Regions from separate parts of the Xenorhabdus bakwenae genome, predicted to be linked through region 1. Evidence: predicted binding sites of a transcription regulator. Region 1 holds the regulator's gene; the other holds the start of a gene.
What was found. Region 1 encodes CRP, which controls carbon source genes, mostly activating them, when cyclic AMP is high. Its sites were predicted from a motif close to ATGTGANNNNNNTCACAT; they were not measured.
Positions count from the first base shown of each region.

Region 2: a site for CRP is predicted at 3,947-3,964, ahead of udp (uridine phosphorylase). Genes of this name have one in related genera too.

Region 1 covers NZ_CP119194.1:3,243,454-3,251,307, reverse strand. The annotation lists gene PXH59_RS16245 (hypothetical protein) at 1-150, opposite strand, end outside; gene PXH59_RS16240 (LysR family transcriptional regulator) at 431-802, opposite strand; gene murQ (N-acetylmuramic acid 6-phosphate etherase) at 1,844-2,749, shown strand; gene PXH59_RS16230 (LysE family translocator) at 2,820-3,425, opposite strand; gene PXH59_RS16225 (YheU family protein) at 3,606-3,824, shown strand; gene PXH59_RS16220 (phosphoribulokinase) at 3,891-4,760, shown strand; gene crp (cAMP-activated global transcriptional regulator CRP) at 5,183-5,815, shown strand; gene PXH59_RS16210 (aspartate aminotransferase family protein) at 5,877-7,094, opposite strand; gene PXH59_RS16205 (aminodeoxychorismate synthase component II) at 7,217-7,792, opposite strand.
Region 2 covers NZ_CP119194.1:3,354,679-3,362,532, reverse strand. The annotation lists gene rmuC (DNA recombination protein RmuC) at 1-1,308, opposite strand, end outside; partial or broken gene PXH59_RS16695 (DedA family protein) at 1,519-2,050, opposite strand; gene PXH59_RS16690 (tyrosine-protein phosphatase) at 2,127-2,909, opposite strand; gene udp (uridine phosphorylase) at 3,071-3,826, opposite strand; gene PXH59_RS16680 (GntP family permease) at 4,009-5,394, opposite strand; gene metE (5-methyltetrahydropteroyltriglutamate--homocysteine S-methyltransferase) at 5,819-7,854, opposite strand, start outside.

The DNA.
Region 1 (7,854 bases):
TTTTTTATCCGTTTCAACAATTTCCAAAAAATTCATATAATACTCAGGGATAGAACTAATAATCCGTTTAGGCACACAGGTATAGGCATTATTTTTTGTAATCATCTCTACTATCAACATGATATCATTTGTTTTTAATAGCAAATGCATATTGTCACCAGTATAGATAGGAAAAACATTGAGGCAATCCGTTAACTCAACCTCCTCTTTTTTTCTGGTGAATTTTTCGGAGTAACTCCGTTGCCAAACTTACGTAAGGCTATTCTGCATTTAGATACCAGATGACTTCCTTTCTTAAAGATATAGATCAACCTTTCCGTAAACACCTTTTTTGGCTCTAACGGAGCGCTAATAGATGATAGCGGCATCACTGCAACATGTAACATCCTTGCATTCAATAAATTTATCTGCTGCTCAACTGACAGTCCTGTCACCAATGACAGCACAACGCTCCCTTTTTTTCCACGAACTGTCGCTCTATTTGAGAATAATTGTGGATAGGAAAACAAGAACCGACGTATAAGTGCCTGACCATATCCTCTTTTGAATCGACATGAACCTGACTTTTGAAGTGCTCATAGTGAGATAAAAACTTCCGGGTATTTTCCAACGTCTTCTGCCCAAAATCTGTCAACCTTGTTCCATTTGGTCCCCTTATAAATAGTGATGCACCAAGAATATTTTCCAACCCGTGAATTCTCTTCGTCAAGGCTGGCTGAGAAAGATAAAGCCTCTCAGAAGCCTTATGATAATTAAGCGTTTCAGCCAAAACGATAAAAGCTTCAAGATTGCGTATATCCATGTTCTTTAGCCCAATGATTGTTGAATAACTACAAAACATTACAGATTCATGGTGATAGCATTTTAACTTAGTGTTTTGCCAAAGGTTTTATCAGGTAAAATGGTCAAAATGTTAACTAATAAAATGTTAGTTAATAAGAGGGCAATTCGCAAAATATTTATTATAATTATGTTTTAATTTCATTAAAAAATTATTTCAATAGTAACTAATTATTCTGGCAATGTGGATATCTTCCTTGTTAACGATATTATTTATCATTCCATTTCATTTTTTAAACCACAGAGTCATTATTATTTCTTAAGGTTAAAAACAATCGAGACATAACCTATAAACAGATCCACAATGGATAACTTTTCTTTATTGAGAATCTGCCAAATCAAATACCAGAGATTATGAAAGTTAAAATATCATATTGTGAAACTATTGTGTGAATAATTTAATTGAAGAATATAAAGAAAAGCATATACATCTGGCTTACTCGGATAATGTAACAAACAGCAGATAATTTACATCCATTATATCATTAATCGCTCTTCCATATTTTAATTTTATGATCACTTTAATATTCACTCTTATTACGTGTTAATAAGGAGATGTGACATTAAAAAATAGCAATACGGCAATGACAGGCTTTATAGTGTGTTGATAGTGATAATGCATACTTATTCTTAACGATTTTTTACTCTTTTTTTATATCGGAATACTCTGTATTGAATTTTCATTTTATGGATAAAACGTGTTAATTTTTAGTCATCTAAGAAACCACCTTCAAACATCGTATCGACAATTTTTCCGATATATACTCGATAAACTTCAAGCTTCAAGCTTCAAGCTGCAATCCACAAGACGACGCGAGGCCTTATATTTCTCCGCTGCGCGGGGAAATATAACACGTATTTTGAAGTTGGGTTGATATAAAATAAAAAGCGGGAAATCGTGTTTTTAATCTATTTTGGTGTATATTTTCTATTAAACGCTCAGTAAGATAATCTGACGTACATAATTCACTTCTTAATTTCAATAAAATATGACAGATAAATGATGAAAATCGACTTGAGCAATATGATAACAGAAAGTTGTAACCCCGCCAGTACCCACATTGATCAACTCTCAACTCTCGATATGCTCCGTGTTATCAACGATGAAGATAAAAAAGTGGCTATTGCCGTTGAAAAAACACTGCCTCAAATTGCCCGTGTCGTTGATAAAGTTGCCGAGGCATTTCGTCAGGGTGGGCGCTTAATCTATAGTGGAGCAGGCACATCTGGGCGCTTAGGCATCCTGGATGCCAGTGAATGTCCACCCACTTATGGTACAAAACCAGAACAGGTAATCGGCTTAATTGCCGGAGGGCATCAAGCCATTTTGCACGCTGTCGAAAATGCGGAAGATAATCGGCAATTAGGTACAAAAGATCTTCAGGCATTACACGTTAATCAAAGAGATGTTCTGGTCGGGATCGCAGCCAGTGGCCGAACCCCCTATGTATTAGGTGCCATGGAATATGCCAAATCAGTTGGTGCTACTGTCGCCTGTATCAGCTGCAATCCAAACAGCTCAATGGTGCAATTAGCTGATATTGCCATCACGCCCGTCGTAGGGCCAGAAGTGATAACGGGTTCATCCCGTATGAAGGCAGGCACGGCACAAAAATTGATACTGAATATGATCACGACAGGTGCCATGATCCGTATTGGCAAGGTATATGGTAATTTGATGGTTGACGTAAACGCCACCAATGCCAAATTAATCGAACGCCAGAAAAATATTGTCATGGCCGCCACGGAGTGCAGTAGAGAAATGGCAGAACATGCCTTGAACGCCTGTGGTGGTCATTGCAAGACCGCAATCGTCATGATTTTATCGGGTGTCAGCGCCGAAGAAGCCACAACGTTACTGGCAGAACACCAAGGGCTTATCCGGCCAGCGATCTCAATAGACCGATAATCATTAATACTCAATACCATTGACAGGATGGGCTTCACTAACGCTATTTTTCAGATGCAAAAATATTGACTTAACCAAACCAGATTAACGGCACACAAGCCGCCGTCAGGACTCCCATTGCGACATTGAAGATAAACCACGCGCGGCGGCTTCTCAGTAACTGACCAATCAGTGAGCCAAGAACCAGCCAGATTGCACCAGCAAGGGTATTGACGATTAACATCACGATGCTGATAACAAAAATGGAATAGTTATACAGCTCTCCAGCCAGACTGTAACTACTGATTGCGCCCAATCCCATCAACCAGGTTTTTGGATTCAAGAACTGCAATAGCCAACCCTGATAAATTTTGATTGGCTCTCCTGCCGACGTTATGGTGTCCAGCCGCTTATAATGCGAAGTAGCTGTCTTCCAGGCTAGCCAGAATAAATACAGGCATCCGAGTATTTTCAGGCCCGTATGTAACGCAGGATAAATCAGCAGTAACGCAGCAACACCAAACGCAGACAGCAGCAAAATTGTCTGCATCCCCAAAATAATGCCCAGACAAAGCGGGATAGAACGGCGAATTCCAAAATTAGCTCCCGATGATGTCAGTAACAAATTGTTTGGACCCGGTGTGACAGCGGAAATAAACATAAATATACTAAGCGAGAATATCAGGCTTAAAGTCATGGGTAGATTCCCCTCCCACCCAGGTGGTTGACATTTCTTTTCAAGAAAATAACAGTATGTTATTTCACATACAAGATAACTAATCATGAAATCAATTCATTATGAATCCCGGCCTACAACTCCATTAGCACTGGCTAAGTTCCCCAATGATGAATTACCGTATTTTCAGGAGCAATCACAATGATTATCCCGTGGCAACAATTGGAAGCCGATACACTCCACAACTTAATTGAAAACTTTGTCTTGCGGGAAGGTACTGATTACGGCGAACAGGAAAAAACGCTCGAACAAAAAGTGCAAGATGTCAAACGTCAACTTGAGCGAGGTGAAGTTCTGCTGGTATGGTCTGAACTACATGGAACCGTTAATATCTTGTCTAAAGCGATGTTCCGCCCGTAAAGCTCGGTTTGTTTTATTCATTCTAATTGACTGATTCGCCAATTTTATTGATTAAGGAGTCTGTTCATGTCTGCCAAACACCCCGTTATCGCAATCACTGGTTCCAGTGGCGCAGGAACAACCACGACCAGTGTCGCTTTTCGCAAGATTTTCCAACAATTTGACGTAACAGCCGCACTGATAGAAGGGGATAGTTTCCATCGTTATACTCGTCCTGAAATGGATGCCGAGATACGGAAAGCAAGAGAACAAGGCAGACATATCAGCTACTTTGGGCCAAAAGCTAACGATTTCGGTATGCTGGAAAAGACATTCCTTGAGTACGGAGAAACGGGCAATGGCCGCTGCCGAAAATATCTCCATACCTATGATGAGGCCGTCCCCTATAACCAATTACCCGGTACTTTCACACCGTGGGAACCTCTGCCATCAAATACGGACGTCCTATTTTATGAAGGACTGCACGGTGGTGTTGTCACGCCACAACACAATGTCGCCAGTCATGTTGATCTGTTGATTGGCGTTGTGCCTATCGTCAACTTAGAATGGATACAAAAACTCATCCGTGATACCGGTGAGCGTGGGCATTCCAGAGAAGCTGTCATGGATTCCGTTGTCCGCTCAATGGATGACTATATCCGCTACATCACTCCTCAGTTTTCACGTACCCACATCAATTTCCAACGTGTCCCTACTGTTGATACCTCTAACCCCTTCTCTGCCAAAGCGATCCCCTCGCTGGACGAAAGTTTTATCGTGATCCGCTTCCGTGGTCTCACTCAAATTGATTTTCCTTATTTACTCGCTATGCTTCAGGGTTCATTTATTTCCAGCCTAAATACTATCGTCGTTCCGGGTGGAAAAATGGGGCTGGCAATGGAATTAATTATGGCACCGCTTGTTAAACAATTACTGGAAGGCAAAAAAATCTCGTAATTTAATCCCCATTTAATTTTTAATAAGGCAGGTAACAAAAAATAATGTTACCTGTTTTATTAAAATAAATAGGCCATTTTTGGTAACATAATTTTTTCCCTTTTATAAATGTAAAATCAATAAAACCAACTCTTCTGCCTGATTTCTGATAATCTGGCAGTCAGTTTAATAGGCTGAAGCGATACAGGAGAAGACAGAAACGCTTTCCTGTGTTACAAACAAGGTTACAAGTAGGGACTGACAAGGTATATGGTTAAGACAATATACCTAAATTTTGACATCTTTATAATCCATATAAAATTCCCGCTTGTCAGTTTTTCAGCAGGTTAATTGTTAACCTATTGATTTTATCAAGCCAGCCTGAAGAGGAACTACCGTTTCTCACATCATAAAGGCAGAAATAACAACAGAGGATAAAGCGAATGGTTCTCGGCAAGCCACAAACAGACCCAACTCTTGAATGGTTTTTGTCACACTGCCATATTCACAAATATCCATCCAAGAGCACGCTTATTCATCAAGGCGAGAAAGCAGAAACGCTTTACTATATTGTTAAAGGTTCAGTTGCTGTTCTAATAAAAGATGAAGAAGGTAAGGAGATGATTCTCTCTTATTTAAATCAGGGAGATTTCATTGGTGAACTTGGATTGTTTGAAGAGGGGCAAGAACGTACTGCATGGGTGCGAGCCAAAAGTGCCTGTGAAGTGGCTGAAATTTCCTATAAGAAATTTCGCCAGTTAATTCAGGTCAATCCTGATATTCTGATGCGTTTATCTGCCCAGATGGCAAGTCGCCTACAAACCACTTCCGAAAAAGTAGGTAACTTAGCCTTTCTGGACGTTACAGGCCGTATCGCCCAGACATTGCTCAATCTGGCCAAACAGCCTGATGCAATGACTCACCCTGATGGTATGCAAATCAAAATCACACGTCAGGAAATCGGGCAGATTGTGGGTTGTTCCCGTGAAACGGTTGGCCGTATCCTGAAAATGCTGGAAGATCAAAACCTGATCTCTGCACATGGCAAAACCATCGTCGTTTATGGGACACGTTAATTCCCGATAAACCAGAAACTCAGCCAGTGCAGCCCGTTACTTCGCACTGGCTTTTTTACTTTTATTTGTTTAACCAGCGGGATACCGCCATTTCCAGCCGCATCATGCCGTCTGTAATTTCGTCCTCAGGAATGATCAATGATGGGGTAAAGCGCAAGATGCTGTCTCCTGCACTTAATAACATCAATCCCGATTCCGCCGCTTGCTGCACTATCTCTCTGGCCTTGCCCTGATATTCAGCTTTCAATACGGCGCCAATAAGCAAGCCTTTTCCACGAACTTCATGGAAAATACCATATTTTTGGTTCAGTTTTTCCAGAGCATGAATGAGCCTATCGTGCCGTTTTTCCACGCCCATCATCACTTCTGGCGTATTGATGATATCCAGTACGACACAACCGATACTACAAGCCAGTGGATTTCCACCATAAGTCGTTCCATGCGCACCCGTTTCCATTGCTGCCGCTATTGTATCTGTCGTTAACATTGCACTGATGGGAAAACCGCCCCCCAGCGCTTTTGCTGTCGTCAGGATATCCGGCTGTACGCCATAATGCTGGTAAGCATATAATTTACCCGTGCGCCCTATTCCACTCTGGACTTCATCAAAGACCAACAAGACCTGATGTTTATCACACAATTCCCGCACGCCATGCAGAAACTCTATCGTCGCAGGAGTCACTCCCCCTTCTCCTTGAATTGGCTCCAAAACAACAGCGCAAGTGTGATCATTGATTTCCGCCCTGACGGCATCCAAATCGTTAAAAGGTACGTGAACAATATCAGCAGGTTTAGGTCCGAACCCGTCGGCATATTTTGGCTGCCCTCCTACCGAAACAGTGAAAAAGGTGCGTCCATGAAACGCCTGATGGAAAGCAATAATTTTAGTTTTATTCGGATGATGACGAGTAATCGCATAACGACGTGCCAATTTAAATGCCGCTTCATTAGCTTCCGCTCCCGAATTAGCGAAAAAGACTTTCTGGGCAAAGGTCGCATCAATCAATTTCTGCGCTAAAGTTAAGGCTGGCTCATTGGTAAAAATATTGCTGACATGCCACAATTTTTCACCTTGCTGCTTCAGGATGTTCACCAAAGCCGGATGACAGTGCCCCAAAGCCAGAACCGCGATCCCTCCGGCAAAATCAATATATTCTTTACCCTGTTGATCCCATACTCGACTTCCTTGCCCTCTGACAGGAATAAAATTCGCCGGTGCATAAATGGGCAACATCACGTGATCATAGGTATTTCGTTTTATTGCTTTATTTTCTGACATTTCCCCCACCTTATTTTTATCTTTGCCATTTGAAAAATGAAATAATACTCATAAAATATGAATAAAAAATCACTTAAGAGCAAATAAAAAAACACTGAATGAGGGAATATGGAGGTAACTGACTAATATTTCAGGAAATTATTCAACAATTCATGTCCCTGCTCACTCAGAATGCTTTCCGGATGAAATTGCACGCCTTCCAGTGGTAAAGTACGGTGACGTATTCCCATGATTTCATCTACGTCGCCATTGCGCTGACTCCAGGCCGTCACTTCAAATGAAGCAGGAAGCGTTTCTGCGGCAACGACCAAAGAGTGATAACGCGTGACCGTCAATGGACGATCTAATCCTTTAAATACCCCTTGCTGGCTATGATGGATCAGACTGGTTTTCCCATGCATCACTTCACGAGCTTTAACAACGCTCGCACCAAAAGCTTGACCTATTGCCTGATGTCCCAGGCACACACCGAGGATGGGCAATTTCCCTGCAAAATGTGAAATCGCTTCCAACGAGATCCCTGCTTCATTTGGTGTGCAAGGCCCCGGAGAAATGACTAAATGAGTAGGCGCCAAATCTTCGATATCTTCAAGCTGAATCTCATCATTACGCTTAACTAAAACCTCTGCCCCTAACTCACAAAAATATTGATATAAATTGAATGTAAAAGAATCGTAGTTATCTATTATTAGTAACATAGGAGTATATCCTACTGATTATTATAGTCTTATAAGTTGCCCTACCCCAGAGGGATATTATG
Region 2 (7,854 bases), 110 kb from region 1:
AGATTTATCAATCAACTGTGAATCAATAGGACGTTTCACATCCACGCCTAAATCACGAAATGCTTCGGCCTGACTAATTAAATTACCTCTGCCCTCAACAAGCTTTTTCATTGCGAAATGGTAACTCGCCTGTGCTTTGTTAAGGCTTTGCCCCAATCCTTGCATATCATCCACAAACAACCGCATTTTGTCATACATTCTGGCGGCCTTATCGGCAATCAAACGCGCATTTTGGCTTTGATATTCATAACGCCACAAATTATTGATAATACGAACAGCAACCAGCAAAGTTGATGGGCTGACCAACATAATATTATGTTTCAATGCTTCATCAAGTAATTCTGGGGCCTGATTGAGTGCAACCAGATAAGCAGGTTCCACAGGAATAAACATCAAAACATAATCCAGTGATCGCAATCCGGGTAATTGTTGATAATCTTTTCGGCTCAGGCCGCGAATATGTCCTCTGATAGAGTTGATATGTTCCTGTAATGCCTGCGCCTGTTGTTCTTCGCTATCACTATTGAAATAACGTTCATAAGCAACCAGAGACATTTTGGCATCAATAATGACATCTTTTCCCTGTGGCAGATGCACAATCACATCCGGTTGAAAACGTTCGCTGTTTTCAGCCTTAAGATTAACCTGCGTATCGAACTCATATCCCTCACGCAAACCAGACGCTTCCAAAACCCGAGCCAATACCATCTCCCCCCAATTTCCCTGTATTTTATTGTCTCCTTTCAGGGCCTTTGTAAGATTAATAGCTTCTTTTGCCATCTGTGCATTGAGTTGCTGAAGATGACGAACTTCATGAGTCAAAGTATGGCGCTCGCGGGCTTCCTGCCCAAAACTGTCTTGTACCTGACGGCGGAATCCTTCAAGTTGTTCACGAAATGGCATCAGAAGATTATTGAGGTTTTGACGATGATATTCGTCAGTACTGCGTCGATTCTGATCAAAGATACGATTGGCGAGATTTTCAAATTGGGTACTTAATCGCTGCTCACTGTTGATCAATAAACGCTGCTTTTCCTCCGCAGCCAGTCTGGTTTCTTCAAGCCGGGTGCTCAGTTCTCGCAACTCAACTTCCTGCACACTGTTAATTTCGCGTTGAGCCAGTAACTCTTGGTTTAGTTGAGTGCATTCAGTACGCCAATAGTGGGATTGCTCCAGCTTTTCATGGCTAACAGCCTGTTGGCTATATAATTCACGCAGTGCCTGCTCTTTCTGCTGGATCCTCTGCTGAACAGAGAGCCAGACGAAGATCCCTCCGCCCAGCAATCCACCTAAACCACCGATCAGCATGTATAACCACTGGATATCCACTTATACACCCTCGCTAACATCATTTCTCACTAATACCATTTCTCGCTAACGCTATTCTTCATTAACACCATTGGCACTAAATTTCAGTCAACGTTTTCGATTCATTAGACTCAATGTAAGTTAAATAGATGCTGTATAAATGTCCAGAATATCTAATGGCTTTCTTTCAGTCTGCAAAGCGGCTCGCAATTATCCCATCCACTCTGCCAACCAACGCAGGCCAAATGCCCCTGGTGCTAAGATACCGAATGCCCAGATCAATGCAGACGCTAAATTAGCGAGCTGAAAATGACGTTTTGGCATGGCACAAATTCCAGCCACCAGCGGTACAACTGCTCTCAACGGGCCAAAAAAAACGCCCAATGAAAATGCCCCATACGCCCCATCGGTCAAAAAAACGATGTCCGCGAACCAACGTTTGAGGATGGCGGGAAAGCGGCCACATCTTGCCGACATTTTCTTTGTAATGGAAACCAAACCAGTAAGAAACCCAATCACCAAAGAAAGCGCCGGCGGCGGCAGCTAGCCATATTGGCCAGAAGGTTAATCCACTTTCACCAATCAATGCGCCTAACCCCAACAAAATGATCGTTGCTGGCAATAATAGGGAAATAAATGCCAACGATTCACCAAATGCCAGTAGGAAAATGATGGGAATTGCCCAAACTTCATGGTCTTTTACGAAGTTTATGATCAGTTCGATAATTTCATGCAGGCTCACATTAATCTTTCCTGTGTTATCAGTGGGAGGTTATAGGTCAGCCCTGAACAATCCGTCCAATGCTAACCTGATATTTTTATTCAAGAAAATAAGCTTGTAGTTTTTCACGCGCAGCGATATTGAGTCCGATATCTTTTTCCAGCCAAATATCTACGCTGCCATAATGCCGGTTAATACTGTTAATTGCTGTCAGCAGAAACTCTTCCCTCACTGAATAAACATAGGCAAATTTTTCGACCACACTTTCACGCATAATTTTTGCGTGTTCACTCAATAAATAGTCGCGGTATGGCGCCAATGTGATATTGGTCAACAAATAATCTTCCATCACCGTATCCAAATCAGCACCCAGTGCGAATAAAACCAGTGCAGAACCCACTCCTGTCCTGTCTTTACCCACCGCGCAATGTTGCACAATTCCGCCTTTCTCTGGTTGCAGCAATAATGTCGCTAACGTCTTATAAGCTGGATTGTTAATGGGTAACAATTCATATAAGCGAGCCATAAATACTTTCGCGTCGAATTGCTCCAGTATTTCTTTGTCTAACTTATCCAGATTAGCATCCACTTCTTTGGAAAGAGGATTAGCTGGAGCATGGTGATAATGCGCACCATTCCATATGCGATCGGGTTTATCCATAATTTCGCTGTTATCACGATAATCAATGATCTGCAAAAGGTTTTGATCGACTAAAAAAGCCTGATCGTTTTCTGTCAATCTGTCCAGTGATCCTGAACGAAATAACAATCCTGATTTAATTTTAGCGCCATTTTTCAGGGTGTTATTACCCAAATCACGGAAATTAATGCCACCATTCAAAGGAAGTAGTGAAGGATGAGATAGAAATGTTGTGGTCATAGTCACTCTTGTTGCGATTAAAAAAATAGTTAATAGAACAAACTATCTATTAGTACAGAATGTTATGACATTATCAAATTTTGAAATGAAGGGAAAATGAAGGGAGACAAAAGATAACAAAAACGATAGGGCCAGAATGCTCTGACCCTTGATGAAAAACTTCACAGCAGGCGACGGGCGGCCTCCACAACAATCCCCAGTGCATTGCTTTCCGTTTTTTTCAGCAGCTCAACATCGGGGATTTCCTGTTGGGTACGGTTAACGATCACACCGGCTACCATACCAGCCCGTAGTCCCTGACTTGCGCACATGGTCAGCAAGGTTGCTGACTCCATTTCAAAGTTCATTACGCCCATTTCTTGCCATTCTTTCATCGAACCCTGGAAACGGCGCACAACACGACCGGAATAAGTATCGTAACGCTCTTGTCCTGGATAGAAGGTATCGGAAGATGCAGTAATACCAACATGGGTAGCAGAACCCGATGCCTTTGCGGCTTCATACAAGGCATTTGTACACGCAAAATCAGCAACCGCAGGGAACTCCATTGGGGCAAAGTGCAGGCTGGCACCGTCCAAACGAACCGCGGCAGTCGTAACCAATACATCCCCTACATTGATATGTGGCTGAATCGCCCCAGTTGTTCCGATACGCAGGAAAGTACATACTCCTAACTGTGCCAGTTCCTCTACAGCAATCGACGTTGAGGGACCGCCAATGCCTGTAGAGCAGACAACCACAGCCTTTCCGTTGATTTCTGCACGCCAGGTTGTAAATTCACGGTGGGAAGCCAAATGGACTGGGTTATCCATCAGTCGCGCAATTTTCTCAACACGGTTAGGATCGCCGGGTACAATTGCCAGAGTTGCGCCTTGCAGGTCGCTTTTGGTAATACCTAAGTGAAACACATCAGACATAGCAAACTCCTCAGCGGGCATGATTCAAAATTTGAATACCTAAATTTAGTCAATACTCTGACATTTTTTAGTGATTAAAATCATCTTTAATTGATATTAAAAAGAAGCACATACATATATTTGTGATGATTATCACATTTAAAAAGAAAACGCCCTCTACAGGGCGCTATCCGCATAATAAGTTACATGATGAAATTAAGCAGTAATACACCACACAGTCCAATTCCCCAAGCAATGGTGGTGGGTATCGACCAGATGATAATCTGCTGTCTCACATTCTTAATGCCCATCATCCGGTTAACCACCCAGAAAAAACAATCATTGAAGTAACTGAAAAATAGTGTGCCCATCATCGCCGCCTGAGCCGCCACCAACATATTAACATCCGGTATCTGCTTGATAACCGGCGCAGAAATAGAAGCCGCAGTTATCATTGCCACTGTACCAGAGCCTTGAATTATGCGTATGAGCGTTGCAATGATAAATGGGATCAAGACCGGTGTTATGGGCAGGCTGGCAATATAATGCGCCAATATCGTCCCTGTTGAGCCTTCATTCAACACGGCGCCTAATGCACCTCCCGCGCCTGACACCAGCAAAATAATACCTACCGTTTTTAACCCTGTTTCCAGATGTTCAATCACTTCATGCTTACTAACGTTTGGCATTAAGGTATAAACCGCCAGTAATACACTGATTGCTAGCGCAATAATGGGTGATCCTAGAAAATCAAAAAGCTGAAAATAGAAAGCGTTCTCCTTACCGGCAAACCCATCCATTTTCCGTATCATTCCATTAATGACACCAATAAAAATCAGCATAATTGGCACGACGATGGGTAAAAGCGAAAGAAATAGACTTGGAAGTGATTTTTGCTCTTTCTCTTCCATATAACGCTGATGTACTTGTGGCAAATTTTCTGCACTTTCCTCTGTATCACCCAGTTGATATTGAGGATATTTAGTCTCCAACCACTTTGCATAGCAGGTAATACCCATGACACAGGGCACCGCCAGTATCATACCTGCCAGCATCATTTGGCCGATACTGACCCCGAATATTCCGGCGACACCAAGTGGCCCTGGTGTTGGAGGAACGATATGGTGAGTCACCACTAACCCTCCGGCCAGAGCAACCCCAAGGGACAATACATTGCGTTTACCTTTTTTCGCCAATGCCTTCACCAACGGATAGAGGATCACAAAAGCTGAATTCACAAATATGGGGATACTGACAATATAGCCGGTAATCGCCAAAGCCCATTCTTCGCGCCTTTTACCCAACCATTTAATCAGGCTATAGGCGATTTGCTCTGTTGCTCCCGATACTTCCAATATTCTCCCCATCATGCATCCCAATCCAATCACGATACCGATGTTACCTAATGTCGAACCAAATCCTTTAGCGATGACTTCAACGATATTATTCATAGTCAAGCCGCCTGATATTCCGGCGATTATTGCCGCAATTAGCATAGCAATAAGGACATGAACACGCGTGCGCAAGACCAGAAAAACCAGCGTAAATACCGCCACTCCCAATCCAATAATTGGAATATAAAACCCCATCACAAAACCTCATTAAAAATGGATAAATTGGAACATGCCATATTTACAATGCGTTTCGCTATCAGAAATCGATTTTTTCCAAGGAAAATTTCAGTCCAGACCCGGTCTGCTTTAAATATAATGAGCTGAAAAAGAGGTATTGCCGAGATAAAACGAATAGTTGCGGATCGGGCTTGTAACAGCGCGAAGGCAGCACCAGCATATGCATGATAGATTGGATTGAAGATCAGCGTTTGTCTGGTCTTATCGATAAGGTCAGCCAAACGCTGACGTCTCAAAAAATCTGGATTTAAAATCTGCGGGCATTGGATCTGTTGAAGATTAAGCGGCCAAGAAAACTCGCTTTTTCACCCGCTACATGAATCTGACTGTAGCGGGTATTTTCATCACTTAGTAAGTTTAAACTGAACAAATAAACTCTAAATTAGCCATTTAATGAAGAGCGTAAACGTGTTGCCGCTTCAACCATGTTTGCCAACGCTTGTCTGGTTTCTGTCCAACCGCGAGTTTTCAAGCCACAGTCTGGGTTTACCCACAAACGTTCAACCGGAATACGATCAGCCGCTTTGCGTAATAATGACTCAATCCATTCGACGCTGGGGACGTTTGGTGAGTGAATATCATACACACCAGGCCCTATCTCATTCGGATAAGAGAAATCTTCGAACGAATCCAGTAACTCCATATCCGAGCGTGAGGTTTCAATGGTGATTACATCCGCATCCAGCGCTGCAATGGACGGCATGATGTCATTGAACTCGCAATAACACATATGAGTGTGGATTTGGGTATCATCTTGCGCAATAGCTGCGCTCAATTTGAAAGCATCCACCGCCCATTCCAGATATTCCTGCCACTCTTCTCTGCGCAGTGGCAAGCCTTCACGCAATGCCGGTTCATCAATCTGGATAATGCCAATGCCTGCCTTCTGCAAATCATCAACTTCATCACGCAAAGCCAGTGCGATCTGTTTAGCGATGGTTTCACGGCTGATATCTTCCCTTGGGAATGACCAACAGAGAATGGTCACAGGTCCCGTCAACATGCCTTTGACTGGCTTATCAGTCAAGGATTGTGCATATGTCGCCCAGTTCACTGTTATCGCCTCTGGCCGACTGATATCGCCAATAATTACCGGTGGTTTCACGCAACGGGAGCCATAACTCTGTACCCAGCCATTTTGAGTAAAGACATAACCGTCAAAGTGTTCACCGAAATATTCCACCATGTCGTTACGTTCAGCTTCACCATGTACCAATACATCCAACCCCAAACGCTCCTGCTCTTGGATCGCCTGTTTGATATGCTCACTGATATTGGCTCGGTAGTGCGTACTATCCACCCGACCTTTTTTGAAATCGAGACGCAGGCTACGAATTTCCGTTGTTTGCGGGAATGAACCTATGGTTGTTGTTGGCCACAACGGTAAGTTATAACGCTGACGCTGGAGCTTGGCACGCTCAGGATATACCTGATGACGTTCGCTATCCTGTGGCTTAATTGCCGCAATGCGCCCAGCGACCGCTGGATTATTCACCCTTGTGGAACTGCGACGGGCGCGAACTGGGGCACTATAGGCATCCAGATCTGCCTGTTTACTGCTTTCCGGCGCATTCAATGCTTGTGACAGCAAAGAAAGTTCCGCACATTTTTGCAATGCAAAGGCAAACCAGCTTTTCACTTCTTCATCCAATCCTGTTTCGTCATTCAGATCAATGGGGCTATGCAGTAATGAACAGGAAGTGCCGATCCACACATTTCTTTTACCAACCAATGGGGCGACAAGCGGGTATTTTTCACTCAAATCGGCTCGCCAAACGTTGCGGCCGTTAATCACCCCCAATGAAAGCAGCCAGTCTTCCGGCAGAGATTTATCCAAATGCTCAAGAGAATCCTGTCCCGCGACCAAATCAACATGCAGTCCTTGCACTGGTAACGATTTGATGGTTTCCAGATTGTGACCGATGCTGTCAAAATAGGTCGTCAGCAACAATTTCACTTGTCCTTCAAGTGTTTGATAAGCTGTTGAGAATGCCGCCTGCCACTCTTCTGGTAATTCCAGTACCAGAGCCGGTTCATCAATCTGTACCCATTCAATGCCGCGTGTTGCCAGTTCTGCCAACACCTGCTGGTATACCGGCAGGATATCCTTTAATAGAGACAGGCGATCAAAAGCCTTGCCTTTTACCTTACCGAGCCATAAATAGGTCACGGGTCCCAAAAGGACAGGTTTTACGTTGTGTCCCAATGCCAGAGCTTCATCAACTTCATCCAACAACTGAGTCCAGCCTAACTTAAATTCCTGCCCTTCCTGAAATTCAGGCACGATATAGTGATAATTGGTGTTAAACCATTTAGTCATTTCCGAAGCAGCCGCAGGTGTCCCTGTTGGAGCACGACCACGGGCGATGCGGAACAGCGTATCCAGATCAATATTGCCACCTTCATTTTGATGACGCG